Regions from separate parts of the Arthrobacter sp. Rue61a genome, predicted to be linked through region 1. Evidence: predicted binding sites of a transcription regulator. Region 1 holds the regulator's gene; each other region holds the start of a gene.

Evidence for each region. The regulator LexA, encoded in region 1, represses DNA repair genes until DNA is damaged. The targets are predictions, from matches to a motif close to TCGAACANNTGTTCGA.
Region 2: the regulator LexA is predicted to act here: its motif matches at 1,296-1,311, upstream of ARUE_RS06535 (LexA family protein).
Region 3: the regulator LexA is predicted to act here: its motif matches at 1,685-1,700, upstream of ARUE_RS06560 (Y-family DNA polymerase).
Region 4: the regulator LexA is predicted to act here: its motif matches at 1,552-1,567, upstream of ARUE_RS20980 (shikimate dehydrogenase).

What each region holds. Positions count from the first base shown of each region.
Region 1 is NC_018531.1:1,647,075-1,650,237, forward strand. Features, by position in the region: gene ARUE_RS07580 (ATP-dependent DNA helicase) at 1-1,017, shown strand, start outside; gene lexA (transcriptional repressor LexA) at 1,096-1,839, opposite strand; gene ARUE_RS07590 (LysM peptidoglycan-binding domain-containing protein) at 2,189-2,548, shown strand; gene ARUE_RS07595 (histidinol-phosphate transaminase) at 2,627-3,163, shown strand, end outside.
Region 2 is NC_018531.1:1,401,278-1,404,440, reverse strand. Features, by position in the region: gene ARUE_RS06540 (LacI family DNA-binding transcriptional regulator) at 1-854, shown strand, start outside; gene ARUE_RS06535 (LexA family protein) at 851-1,282, opposite strand; gene ARUE_RS06530 (DsbA family protein) at 1,410-2,078, opposite strand; gene ARUE_RS06525 (cation diffusion facilitator family transporter) at 2,075-2,806, opposite strand; gene ARUE_RS06520 (ArsR/SmtB family transcription factor) at 2,803-3,129, opposite strand.
Region 3 is NC_018531.1:1,406,366-1,409,528, forward strand. Features, by position in the region: gene ARUE_RS06550 (hypothetical protein) at 230-997, shown strand; partial or broken gene ARUE_RS06555 (RNA polymerase sigma factor) at 1,128-1,520, shown strand; gene ARUE_RS06560 (Y-family DNA polymerase) at 1,763-3,061, shown strand; gene ARUE_RS06565 (uroporphyrinogen-III synthase) at 3,075-3,163, opposite strand, start outside.
Region 4 is NC_018531.1:4,578,692-4,581,854, reverse strand. Features, by position in the region: gene ARUE_RS20990 (MFS transporter) at 1-486, opposite strand, end outside; gene ARUE_RS20985 (IclR family transcriptional regulator) at 690-1,460, shown strand; gene ARUE_RS20980 (shikimate dehydrogenase) at 1,664-2,578, shown strand; gene ARUE_RS20975 (bifunctional sugar phosphate isomerase/epimerase/4-hydroxyphenylpyruvate dioxygenase family protein) at 2,578-3,163, shown strand, end outside.

The DNA of each region.
Region 1 (3,163 bases):
GATTCGAAGACTGATTCGTCAAGCGCAGTGGACGGCGGCCGCCAGCTCGCGCGCTCACGGCTCATGCTCATCCTGGAACTGTGCGAGCGAATGCTGGCCGCCAAAGAGAACCGGGAAGTTGTCTGGTTCTCGCGGAACAGCACATTCGACCCCCAGCAGGGCTATTCGCAACCGGATGAGACTGCCCCGGCTTTGATCAATATCGCCCCGCTCAGTGTCGCGGGACGGCTTCGGGAGGGCCTCTTCGCCGGCCATACCGTGGTGCTGACTTCCGCCACGCTGGCCATAGGCTCTGCCTTCGAGCCGGCAGCAGGCGGCCTCGGCCTGATTGGCGACGGTGCCCCGAGTTGGACAGGGATCGATGTCGGATCGCCCTTTGACTACCCCAAGCAGGGTGTGTTGTACGTGGCTAAGCACCTGCCCAAACCCGGTCGGGGAACTTCGCCCGAGGCGCTGGACGAATTGGAAGACCTCATCCGGGCCTCCGGAGGCGGGGCTCTGTGCCTGTTCTCCTCACGGCGTGCGGCAGAGGAAGCAGCCGATGCCATGCGACTCCGGCTGGACGTGGATATCCTCTGCCAGGGCGAATCAACTATGGCGGCCCTCGTAAAGCAATTCGCGGATGAGCCGGACACCTGCCTCTTTGGAACAATGTCACTGTGGCAGGGGGTCGACGTTCCTGGCGGCTCATGCCGTCTGGTGGTGATTGACCGCATTCCCTTCCCGCGCCCCGATGATCCCCTCATGACTGCCCGCTCCCGGGCAGTGGCACAATCAGGCGGGAATGGCTTCATGGCCGTATCAGCAACGCACGCTGCCATCAGGCTGGCGCAGGGCGCTGGCCGCCTGATCCGCTCGACGGGCGACAAAGGGGTAGTGGCAGTGCTCGACTCGAGGCTTTCGACGGAACGTTACGGAGGCTTCCTGCGTGCCGCCCTGCCGCCCTTCTGGGCAACGACGGACCGATCAGTGGTCCGAGGCGTTCTGGAGCGTCTGGGCTCGGCTAAGGCCCCGTAGCGCAACCTTCCCGTGGACACCTGCTGGTGTCCACGGGAAGGGGCGTCTAGATGGAGCTGCGTCTAGGGGGAACGGCGTCTAGAGAGAGCGCAGTACCGAAACTACTTTGCCCATGATGGTGGCCTGATCGCCGAGGATGGGTTCGTACTGGGTGTTTTGGGGGAGCAGCCACGTATGGCCGTCACGCTGGCGGAAGGTCTTCACGGTTGCTTCGTCATCCAGCAGGGCGGCCACGATGTCGCCGTTGATGGCGTCGTTCTGGCGGCGGACCACCACCCAGTCACCGTCACAGATGGCGGCATCAATCATGGAGTCGCCGGCCACTTTCAGCATGAACAATTCGCCGTGCCCCACAAGTTGCCGGGGGAGTGCAAGTACGTCTTCCACCGTCTGGTCAGCCAGGATTGGGCCACCGGCAGCGATGCGGCCAACCAGCGGAACCATGGCGGTATCGCTGGCGCTGGCGAGTTCCGTTACGGCAAGGCCACCCGCGCTGCGAAGGGTGGTGGGCGCTTCCACTCCCGGAATCGCCCCACCATCAAGGGTCAGCGGCATCAGGACTTCCATGGCGCGCGGACGCTTGGGATCCCTGCGGAGATAACCAAGCTTCTCCAATTGGGACAACTGATGAGTAACGCTCGACAAACTGGCCAGACCCACGGTGTCGCCGATCTCACGCATGCTGGGCGGGTAACCGTTGTCATTGACCGACCGTTGGATGGTCTCCAGGATCTTCTTCTGCCGGACAGTCAGGCTCTTGGGACTCTTTTGAGGCTGCTGGCTCCGCAGGGGTGCCCCGCCGCCTGTGGCTTTCGCTGCCATGTTCGCCAATGCCCTTCCGTTCGGCCCCGAACCGTGCCCGGGGTTGTCGGGTCTGCAAAAAATGTCAGACCCTCCTGTTCCACTGAAACAGTGCTGTTTCTTCACTCAAACGTAGGGCAGGCACAGGCGTTTATCAAACATTTGTTCTAGCGAGTCTCGACACCGTTCGTTGATAAGTGCTAAAAATGTCATAGCAAGGTTCGAATATGTGTTCTATAAACCTGATGCTGAAGCCGGATGTTCGAACATAGCGTTCGAATATCCGGAGCCAGAGGAAGGGAACACCAAGAATTGGCCGCCAAGCACCGGGCACCCCGGAGCTTGGCAATAGCTCAGAAGGGCTCAGCTCATGTCCGCAATCACTACGTTCGCTGATTTCCGCACCACCCAGGCATCTGCTCGCCTGCGTCTCACCCGGCGGGGACGGATTGTTTTCTTCGGCATTCCGGCAATGCTGCTGGTGGCGGCACTGCTGAGCCTGGCCGGTTTCATCAACTCTCCAGCCAAGGCCTCGGACTCGCAGTCCCAACTGCGTCCGCCCGTTGCCGTCACCGTCACGGTTCAGCCGGGGCAGTCCCTGTGGGGCATCGCCGGCGCTGCCGCTCCCGAGCGGGACCCTCGGGATGTCATCGCCGAGATCATCCAGCTGAACGACCTCCGCGGCGGTCGCATCCTGCCAGGCCAGCAGCTGTTCGTTCCGGCGAACTGAGCCAGTTCCCATCCGCAGGAACCCGTGATCGGGCGTCACAGTTAGTCGGCAGTGCCGGAGGCCCCTTAAACTAAGTTGGTGAGTGACCAGCTTGAGCGACTTGACCGACTTCCCCTCCGGACCAACCTGCGTGGACTGAGCCCCTACGGCGCACCGCAGCTTGATGTCCCCATTCTGCTCAATGTCAACGAGAACACTCATGGCGTCCCCGCAGATGTCCAAGCCGCCATCACCGAGGCCGTAGCCGCTGCGGCCACAGGACTGAACCGCTATCCGGACCGCGAGTTCACGGAACTTCGTGAAGCCTTGGCCGAGTACCTTGGCCACGGACTTTCTCCGGACAACATTTGGGCCGCCAACGGATCCAATGAAGTCCTGCAGCAGATCCTTCAGGCATTTGGCGGACCCGGCCGCAAGGCCTTGGGCTTCCCTCCCACGTACTCCATGTACCCCCTGCTTGCCAGTGGCACAGACACCGAGTATGTCCGCGGAGTGCGTGCCGACGACTACGGGCTGGATGCCCAATCAGCCGCTGCCCAGGTTCGGGAAACGGGAGCCAACATTGTGTTCCTGTGTTCACCCAATAACCCCACGGGTACAGGCCTGAGCCTTGAC
Region 2 (3,163 bases), 250 kb from region 1:
CCAACGCAGTAGCCGCCGATCTCGCACGCAAGCATCGCTCCGCCGTCGGGCTTTATCTCATGGACATCCGCAATGAGGTCTACGCGGACATCCTCAGTGGTGTCCGCACGGCACTGCCCCAAGACCGTAACAGACTCATTCTCAGCGTCTCGCGGTCCATTGACGGTGAGGATCAAGGCGCGCTGGAGTCGCTGATTGAGGCACGGGTGGGCATCATCATCGCCGCCACGCTGCTGGATTCCGAGGAGCGGGTCCGGGAGTTGGCCCACATTGTCCCGCTCGTGAGCGTGACGCGCCCCGTAGAGGGAGTGGATAGCGTCTATTCGGACGACGCTGCCGGCGCCCGCGCCGCCACTGAACACCTCATCGGGCTGGGTCACACGAGAATCGCCCACTTGGCCGGGCCCGTGTACGACGGGCATACGGTCCGGAGGCAGAGCTACGCGAAAACCATGCGCGACGCCGGGCTGAAGCCACTTATGCTCGCGGCTGAGGACTTCACCCAGGACGCCGGACAGCGCGCGGCCACCGAACTGCTCAGCATGACCGAGCGACCAACGGCAATCTTCACCCACAACGACCAGCTGGCCCTGGGTGCCCGGGAGGCCGCGTATGCCAAAGGCCTCTCGGTGCCATCCGAGCTCTCCTTGGTGGGTTACGACAATTCGAGGACCTCCGGACTCCACGGCATCGATCTCACCTCCGTCGACCTTCACGCTACTGAGCTGGGACAGATTGCGGGCACCGTCGCGCTGGAACGCCTCAGCAATCCCGAGGCGCCCGTCGCTGACAGGCGAGTCACGCCGAAACTGGTGGTGAGAAACTCGACAGCACCACCGGCGCGCGTCACCTAGATGTGATGCAGGCACGTGGTGGCGACGCCCCAGATGGTCAGCTCAGACAACGCCGGAACGCGAATGTCCGGATACTTGGGATTGTCCGCCTGCAGAATTACACCTGACGGCGTGACGCGCAGCCTCTTGATGGTCAGCTCGCCATCAAGGACAGCCACGACGACGGACCCATCCTTGGGCTCGAGGGCCCGGTTGACGATCAACTCGTCGCCGTCGCTGATCCCGGCGCCCTCCATGGACTGACCCGTCACCCTCACCACGAAAGTGCTGGTGACATCCTTGATCAAGTGCTCATTGAGATCGATGCGGCCATCAAAATAGTCCTGCGCAGGTGACGGATACCCCGCCGCCACCGGTATAGGCGCCAGCAGTACTGACATTAGGGAGAAGCCCGCATCTATCACGCGGGGGCCGACTATCACGCCCACAACACACCTTTATTCGAATATATGTTCGATAATTGAGTGTACAGCCAAGGGCGGACATTTGGGCTAGCGGACCACCATGGTGCGCTCAGGGAAAGGACGTGGCAGCTGCCTAGGCCTTTCCGGCCATTTAGCGCACGGCGTCGTCGAGGAGCTGGCGGAACTGGGCTTCGGTATTCAGGGTGAGCTTCTTTCCGTTCAGGAAGAACGTAGGCGTGCCAGTCACGCCGAGCGCTTTCCCGTCGGCGACGTCCCGGCTGATCCGGTCCTTGCTGGCCTGGTCTGCCACCGCGGCATCGTACTGATCCATCTCCAGGCCGATTTCTTGGGCGAAGGTCCTGAACTGCGCTGCCTGGGAGGTCTGCTTTTCGCCCCATTCGCTTTGTGTCGCGAAGAGTTTCGCTGCCATTTCCTGATACCTACCCTGCTGGGCAGCAGCCTCCGCGGCCAGTGCAGCGGCGCCTGAGTTTCGGTGACCGGGCAGCGGGAAATAGCGGTGGACGAACGTAATCCTGTCCCCGTACTCCTTTTTCAACTCCTCCACCAGAGGCTCAGCGGCGAGGCAGGATTCACACTCGAAGTCCAGGAACTCCACCAGCTGGGCTTTCTCCATGGCCGGGCTCGTCACCCGGTGACTGTCCTCCCTGACAAGCCGAGCTTCAGCGGCCGCAAGTGGGGCAGCCGGAGCCGGCTTGTTGGCGGTGAGCACTGCGTACCAGATCGCTCCCGCACCAACGATTGCGCCGAGGAGGATCCAGATCGCGATGCGGACCCATCGACCGGAAATGACTGCGCTCATCGTTCGGCCGGCTTTGTTCCAAGCTCCGCGGCAACAGTGACAGCCACAGCATCCGATCCGCACTCGGCGCAGCAGGAATTCGCATGGCCGTGATCGGCGTCCGGAATGGCGCAGCAAGCTTCGCCCTTCCAGGCGTTGATACCTTCGCGGACGGCTATTCCGGCAATGACCAGCGCCGCGCCGGCATCGGCCCACCACCAGCCCAGGGTACTGTTCAGGACCAAGCCGATCAGCAGAACGGCGGAAAGGTACGTGCAGAGCAAGGTCTGCTTGGAATCGGCGACGGCGGTCCTGGAACCGAGCTCACGCCCGGCACGTCGCTGAGCCCACGACAGCACCGGCATGATCGCCAAACTCAACGCAGCGATAACGATGCCCGGCGTTGAATGCTGAGCCTCCCCCGCCCCCAAGAGTGAGCGGACAGCGTCCACGGTCACGAACGCAGCCAAGACGAAGAAGGAGACGGCTATGATCCGCAACGTCAGGTGCTCACGCCGCTCCGGATCCTCGGCAGAGAACTGCCAAGACAACGCCAGAGCAGAGGTCACCTCAATGACCGAGTCCAGTCCGAAGCCGATCAGCGCCGAGGAATCCGCGACCCCTCCGGCCCAGAGCGCCGCGACCGCCTCTATGACGTTGTAAGTGATGGTCGCTGCAGCGAACAGCCGGATCCTGCGGCTCAGGACCGTTCGGCGATCCGATACCGCTGCGTTCATCACTACCGTCATGCGAAGCACTCCCCATCCGGCGCACAGCAAGCCGGGTCCACGGCCAGAACCACGCCGATCAGGTCTTTGATCGCATGACCAAGCCTGGCATCCGCCAGCTCATACCGGCTCCGCCGCCCATCAGGAACCGCCACCACTAAGCCACAGCCGCGAAGGCACGTCAGATGATTGGACATGCTCTGCCTCGACACCCCCAACGAATCAGCCAGATCCGAGGGATAGGACGAGGCGTCAGAGAGGGCAAGAAGAATCCGTGCGCGGGTCGCATCCGACACCGCATAGCCAAACCGGGCCAGCACAGGCGCCTGAGTGAGTGTCTCCATACGAAAAAAGTACATTGACCGCTGTATTCACGCA
Region 3 (3,163 bases), 240 kb from region 1:
GTGAATGCGGGTCCCCAGTTCTTGGTCTATGTCTTCGAACCTCAGGACTGCACGCTTGCGGGCCAGACGGACCATCTTGTCCTTCGCTGCGGAGCTGAGACCATCCTGGTGCCGCCCCAAAGTGACTAACTGTGGTGTCCGTGACGGAAAATCTATGTTTCCGCTGCCACGTTTACTGGTGTGCCGGACATGAATTAGTGACAGACGTTATTGAAGGTTGTGGGGAATCGTGAACGAAGACCAACTTGATGAGGCACTCCGACGTGCGGATCCCGCAAGCCAATGGGCCATGGCACCGGAAACCACGGACGGCATCACTGGCCATCTGCGGGCCATGGAGTCCTCACGGAAGCCGTCTTCCAAAGGGCGGCGCCGGAGGTGGATAGCGTTTCTGCTTGCTGGAGTGACGTGCCTGGGTGGGGTTGGCGTCGCTGCGCCCGCTGTCGCGAACTTCATGGGGTTCCTTGCCGAAGACGTGGAGAACCCGCCGCCGGTTCCAACGGCTGCCAGTGAGGGGCCGGTGCGGAATGAGGCCATCCCACATTCGGAATGGATCAACCCGCTGGCTTCCGACTACGTGGAGTTCGCCAAAACAAAGTACGCATCCCTGCCGCTCCCGCCGAGGTATAACGAAGCAGGGCTGAAGGACGCTTCCGCACTCAAAGAGGCGGACATGTATCGGGCCAACGATCAGGGTGATGGCATCATTACGCAAGATATTGCCCCCACGGTCCGGTATGAACACATTGTCAGGTGCCTCTGGCAGAAGGAATGGCTGGATCAGCACGAGCAAGGCAACGTTCAGGGTCAGGCTGCAGCTGTGACGGTCCTTCGGCAATCGTTGGCGTGGCCGGCAACTGTCGCCACCGATGGCGGCGGTGTCGTGGAGCGCATGACCGTGACTGTTTCTGCGGCGGAGACAGGGAACGCTGAGCAGCTGGAGGAGGATCATTGGCGTCTCGGCTGCCAGGGAATGATCAAGGGGCTGGAGCAGTGACGCCCGCCAGGCTTGAATCCGTGACGACCTCTACCAACGCCGAGGAAGATTTTGAAGACAGCGCCCGTGCCCTGACTCCTGCCTTGATGGCGTATTCTTTCGCCGGGTCGATCCGACCGGGGACGCCACCGATTGCGTCTCCGAGACGCTCATCGTTCTTTGGCGTCAACGCGACCGGCTGCCGGTCAGCCTCGACGAGCAACGGGCCTGGAGCTTTGGTGTCGCAAAAGGCGTGCTGGCCAACTACAGACGCGGCAAGCTCCGCAGGGGCGCCCTGTCCGAGAAACTACGAGCCGGCTTGATTCACGACCCTGGACCTGGGCACCGACTCGAAGCCGAAGTGCACGAGGCCCTCGCCACCTTGCGCCCGAAGGACCGCGAACTGGTCATGCTGATCGTGTGGGATGGCTTCGGAGTGGCCGAGGCCGGCGCCCTGTTGGGATTGTCGGCAACGGCTGCCAGGACTCGCTACTCAAGAGCCCGGAAACACTTGAGAGCCAGCATGGCCAGTAACGGCAGCTAAATCCCTACTCAGAGAACGGCAGGTTCCTGACGTAGCTGGCTAATACGGCGTTGTTCCAACGAACTGCGGTCAGACGGTTGAGGAACACGGAAGACTCCATGAAATCCTCTGGATCCATTGGGCAGCGAAGTTTTTGTCGGGGCCAAAAGGTACAGTAGAAGTATTCGAATATATGTTCGAATGCACGGCGTGTCCTGCACTGAAACAGGAGCGCGCGTGCTATTGCCGATCAAGGGATGGAAATGTCCAAGCCAGCGCTCATGCACCGGATGCAGGAGATTGCCCACGTGGATATCAACTGCTTCTATGCCTCGGCGGAGCGGGCCTTTAACCCGGCGTTGGAGGGCAAACCGCTGATCGTCCTGTCCAACAACGACGGCTGCGCCGTGACAAGGTCGCCGGAGGCCAAAAAGCTGGGGATAGGACTTGGGGAGCCGTGGTTCAAGCTTGCTCCGCGCGCCAAGGAGTGGGGGCTCGTGGCACTCTCAAGCAACTACGAACTGTATGGAGACATCAGCTCGCGGGTCATGGAGCTTCTGGCCCGGTACTCGGCATGGCAGGAGGTGTACTCCATTGATGAGGCGTTCCTTGGAGTGAAGGGACAACCGGACGATCTGCTGGAGCTGGGACGGACTATCAAGGCCGCGTGCCAGCAGCACGTTGGGGTTCCCGTCTGCGTAGGAATCGCGCGCACCAAGACCCTGGCCAAGCTTGCCAACAAGTGGGCCAAGCACAATCCGGCCTTCAAGGGAGTGTGCCGTTGGGACTCCATCCCGGAAGTCCAACGCGAAGCACTCATGGCACGGCTTTCGGTAATCGAGATCTGGGGCGTGGCCACCAGGCTCACCAAACGCTTGAATGCGATGGGAATCTTCTCGATCCTGGACCTGGTCCGCGCCGACCCGGTGGCGTTGCGGGACAAGTTTTCCATCGTCATGATGCGGACCATTTTGGAACTGCAGGGCACGCCCTGCATCCCCATGGAGGAGGAACGGATAGGACGGGACCAGCTAATTTTCTCCCGTTCCTTCTCCACACCGATTACCACTGCAGCCGAGTTGCGGCAGGTGCTCAGCGTCTACGGCCAAATGGCCAGTGCCAGGCTGGCCAAACATGATCTTCAGGCCAAGCTGCTGACTGCCTTTGCCGCAACATCGGTCTATAACCCGAACGACAAATCATTCCCCACAGTCAACGTCAGGCTGCCAATGCCAACCTCGGATCCCGTGCTGCTGACCAAGGCCGCGCACGCACTGGTTCCAAAGATCCAGGAAGGCGTGAAGTACGCCAAAGCCGGGATCATGGTCACGGATCTCCGGCCAAGCGGCAACCAGAAACCGTTGGAGATCTTCGAGAACCGGCATGAGGAACGCGGGATCGGCACCTTGCTGGAGCAAGTCAGCAAGCGGTACGGCCGCGGTTCCATCGGTCTGGGTCATGCCGGAATCAAGGGCGGCCCGGACTGGTCCATGAAACGCGACATGCTCAGCCCCCGCTACACCACCAACTGGGACGAACTCCCCTTGGTGAAGGCGGCGTAGCGTGTCAGAGAATCTAAGCCCGCAGCCGGTAACCGCGCTTCACCACGGTTTCCACGAGCTTGCCGTCCGGAAGAGAGGACCGCAGCCTGCTCACTGTCATAT
Region 4 (3,163 bases), 1.8 Mb from region 1:
GGAAGTGAAGAAGGAGCGGCGGTTGTCCGGGGCGTGCTCCAACGTCATTGAGGAGGCGCCGGCCTGCTCACCAGCGGCAGAAAGTCCCTGGCAGAGACGGGCGAATACCAGCAGGACGGGTGCCCACCAGCCGATGGTCTTGAAGTCCGGGAGGCAGCCGATCACGAACGTGGCGGCACCCATGAGGACCAGCGTGAACATGAGGACTTTTTGTCGGCCAATGCGGTCACCGAAGTGGCCCAGGATCACAGCGCCCACGGGGCGGGCAACGTAAGCGAAGCCGAAGGTCGCGAACGACATGATGGCTGCGTTGGCATCGGCAGACGGGAAGAACACATGCGGGAAGATCAGGGCTGCGGCCGAGCCGAAGATGAAGAAGTCGTAGTACTCAACGGCGCTGCCAAGGAAGCTGGCAAGCGCGGCTTTCTTGGGAGTTCCTGCGGTGGTTTCAGTGCCTGGCGTCGCTGACGGCATTGTTTGACTCATGAGGGGTTCCTTCTGTGACGACGATGTCGCGGATCTTGCTTCGGTGGGAAGACCAGAGCGAGGTGCGGCCGGATCATCCCGAAAGTAACCACATGGTGAGAGCTACTTGTGCAATACAGCAATAGTGGCTGTGAGTGGGGTCACTTGTCAAGAGAAGTCCCCACCATCTAGAAATAGCTCTCACTATGTGAGAGCATCGACGTATGAGTGTGAAAGAGGACACAAAGACCGACATGGTCGGCAAGGCCCTGAGCCTGCTGGTACTTCTGGGCAATGAGCCGCGTGGCGCAAGTGCGGCCGATCTGGCCAGGAGTGCCAGCCTTCCGTTCAGCACCACCTATCGCCTGCTGGGTTCGCTCACCCGTGACGGGTTCGTGGACTACGAGCCCGATGGGCGCCGTTATCACCTGGGATTGCGTGTCTTCCAGCTGGGTCAGCGCGTTTCCAACCACCACGGTTTTGCCGCGACAGCGCTGCCGGTCCTCCAGCGAGTCACCGAGCGCACCCATGAGGCCACCATCCTGTCCGTCCGCGACGGCAACCACCACCTCACCGTGAACAAGGTGGATGGCCCCAAGACCTTCCGCGTCACCAGCGACCCCGGGCACTTGGGCGCCTTGCACACCACTTCCGTGGGCAAGGCACTCGTCGCGTTCGAAGAAGAGGTCGAGCGGAAGCGACTCCTGGAAGAGCTTCCCCTGGATCCCTTGACCGAGCACTCGATCACCGACCGGGACAAGTTCCGGGCCGAAATCGAACAGGTGCGCCGCCAGGGATACGCCGTGATGGATGAAGAAAACGAGATCGGCATGCGCGCTGTTGCCGTCCCGGTCCTCAACTCCCAGGGTCACGCCTTCGCCTCACTCGCCGTCGCAGTGCCGGTCTTCCGCCTCACCATGGAGGAACTCATCGCGCACGTCCCCACCCTGCAGGAAGCCGCGGCTGAACTCGCGGCCCGCCTGCCCCAGCGCTAACTCAACTGACTGGCATGAGTGGTTGTTATCAGCGCTCAGAACAACCATAAATGCCAGCTAGTTGGGTGTGCATCGCCTCGATGTTCGCGATAAGAACAAGCGTGCGGAATATGAACACTTGTAGTAATCTAAATAACACCCGGTCAGGCGGCGCCCCAGAAAAGCGCCAACGCCCCGGGTGCTGAAGTCAAAGGAGCTTTAGGATGAGCAACCGAGCCGAGTCCGTTCTGGTGGGCCTCATAGGCGAAGGGGTCATGCCCTCGCTCACGCCGCCCATGCACGAACGCGAAGCCGATGTGCAGGGCCTTCGCTTGCTGTACCGCCCCCTCGACCTGCTGGAACTCGCATTGCCGGCCACCGCCGTCGGAGACCTCCTCACAGCGGCCCACCGCATGGGCTTCAACGGCCTGAACATCACGCATCCTTGCAAGCAGCTGGTGCTTGAACACCTTGACGAAATTTCCGACGACGCCCGTCGCCTGGGTGCCGTCAATACGGTCCTGATTCAGGACGGTCGGTTTACCGGCCACAACACGGATTTCTCGGGCTTCGGCTCCGCGCTCGCCGACGGTCTCCCGAATGCCAAGCTGGACCGCGTTGTCCAGCTCGGTGCGGGCGGTGCAGGTTCCGCCGTCGCCTATGCCCTCCTCAAAGCCGGCGTCAGCACGCTGAACCTCGTGGACATGGACCCGGCACGGGCTGCGGAACGAGCCGCTGAACTTGGCGGCCTCTTCCCGCAGGCCACAGTCACCGCGCACGCCCCCGCAGAACTCGGCGACATCATGCCCCTTGCCGACGGTCTGGTGCACTGCACCCCGATCGGCATGGCCGCCCACCCGGGACTGCCCCTCGACATCGAACTTCTGGAGCCACGCCAGTGGGTGGCTGACATTGTCTACCGCCCGATTGAGACGCAACTCGTCCGCGAAGCGCGGGCAAAGGGCTGCGACGTCCTCGACGGCGGCCGGATGGCAGTCGGTCAGGCGGCTGACGCTTTCCACCTCATCACAGGCCGCGAGGCCGACCGCGAGCGGATGCGGGCACACTTCCTGGAACTCATCGCAGTGGAGGACGCCGCGGCTTCGCTGACCCCCGAGCTGACGAAGGCAGGCCACTGATGCGCACCGGAATCGCCACAGTCTGCCTGTCCGGCACGCTGAAGGAGAAGATGCAGGCCTGCGCCATCGCGGGTTTCGATGGCATCGAGATCTTTGAACAGGACCTCGTCACTTCACCGCACAGCCCGGAAGAAGTCCGGAAAATGGCTGCCGACCTTGGCCTGGGCCTTGATCTCTACCAGCCGTTCCGCGATTTCGACGGCGTCACGCCGGAGCTGCTGAAGGCCAACCTTAAGCGGGCCGAGGCCAAGTTCAACCTCATGGAACGTCTGGGCATGGACACCATCCTGGTCTGCTCCAACGTGGCCACCGCAACCATCGACGACGACGAACTCCGCGCCTCCCAGCTGGCAGAACTTGCAGAACTGGCCGGGGATCACGGCGTCAAGGTTGCCTACGAGGCCTTGGCTTGGGGCAAGTACGTCAACGACTACGAGCATGCGTACCGCCTGGTGGAGATGGTTGACCACCCCAACCTCGGCACCTGCCTGGACTCGTTCCACATCCTTTCCCGCGACTGGGACACCGCGCCGATCGAGCAGATCAACGCGGAGAAGATCTTCTTCGTCCAGGTTGCCGACGCCC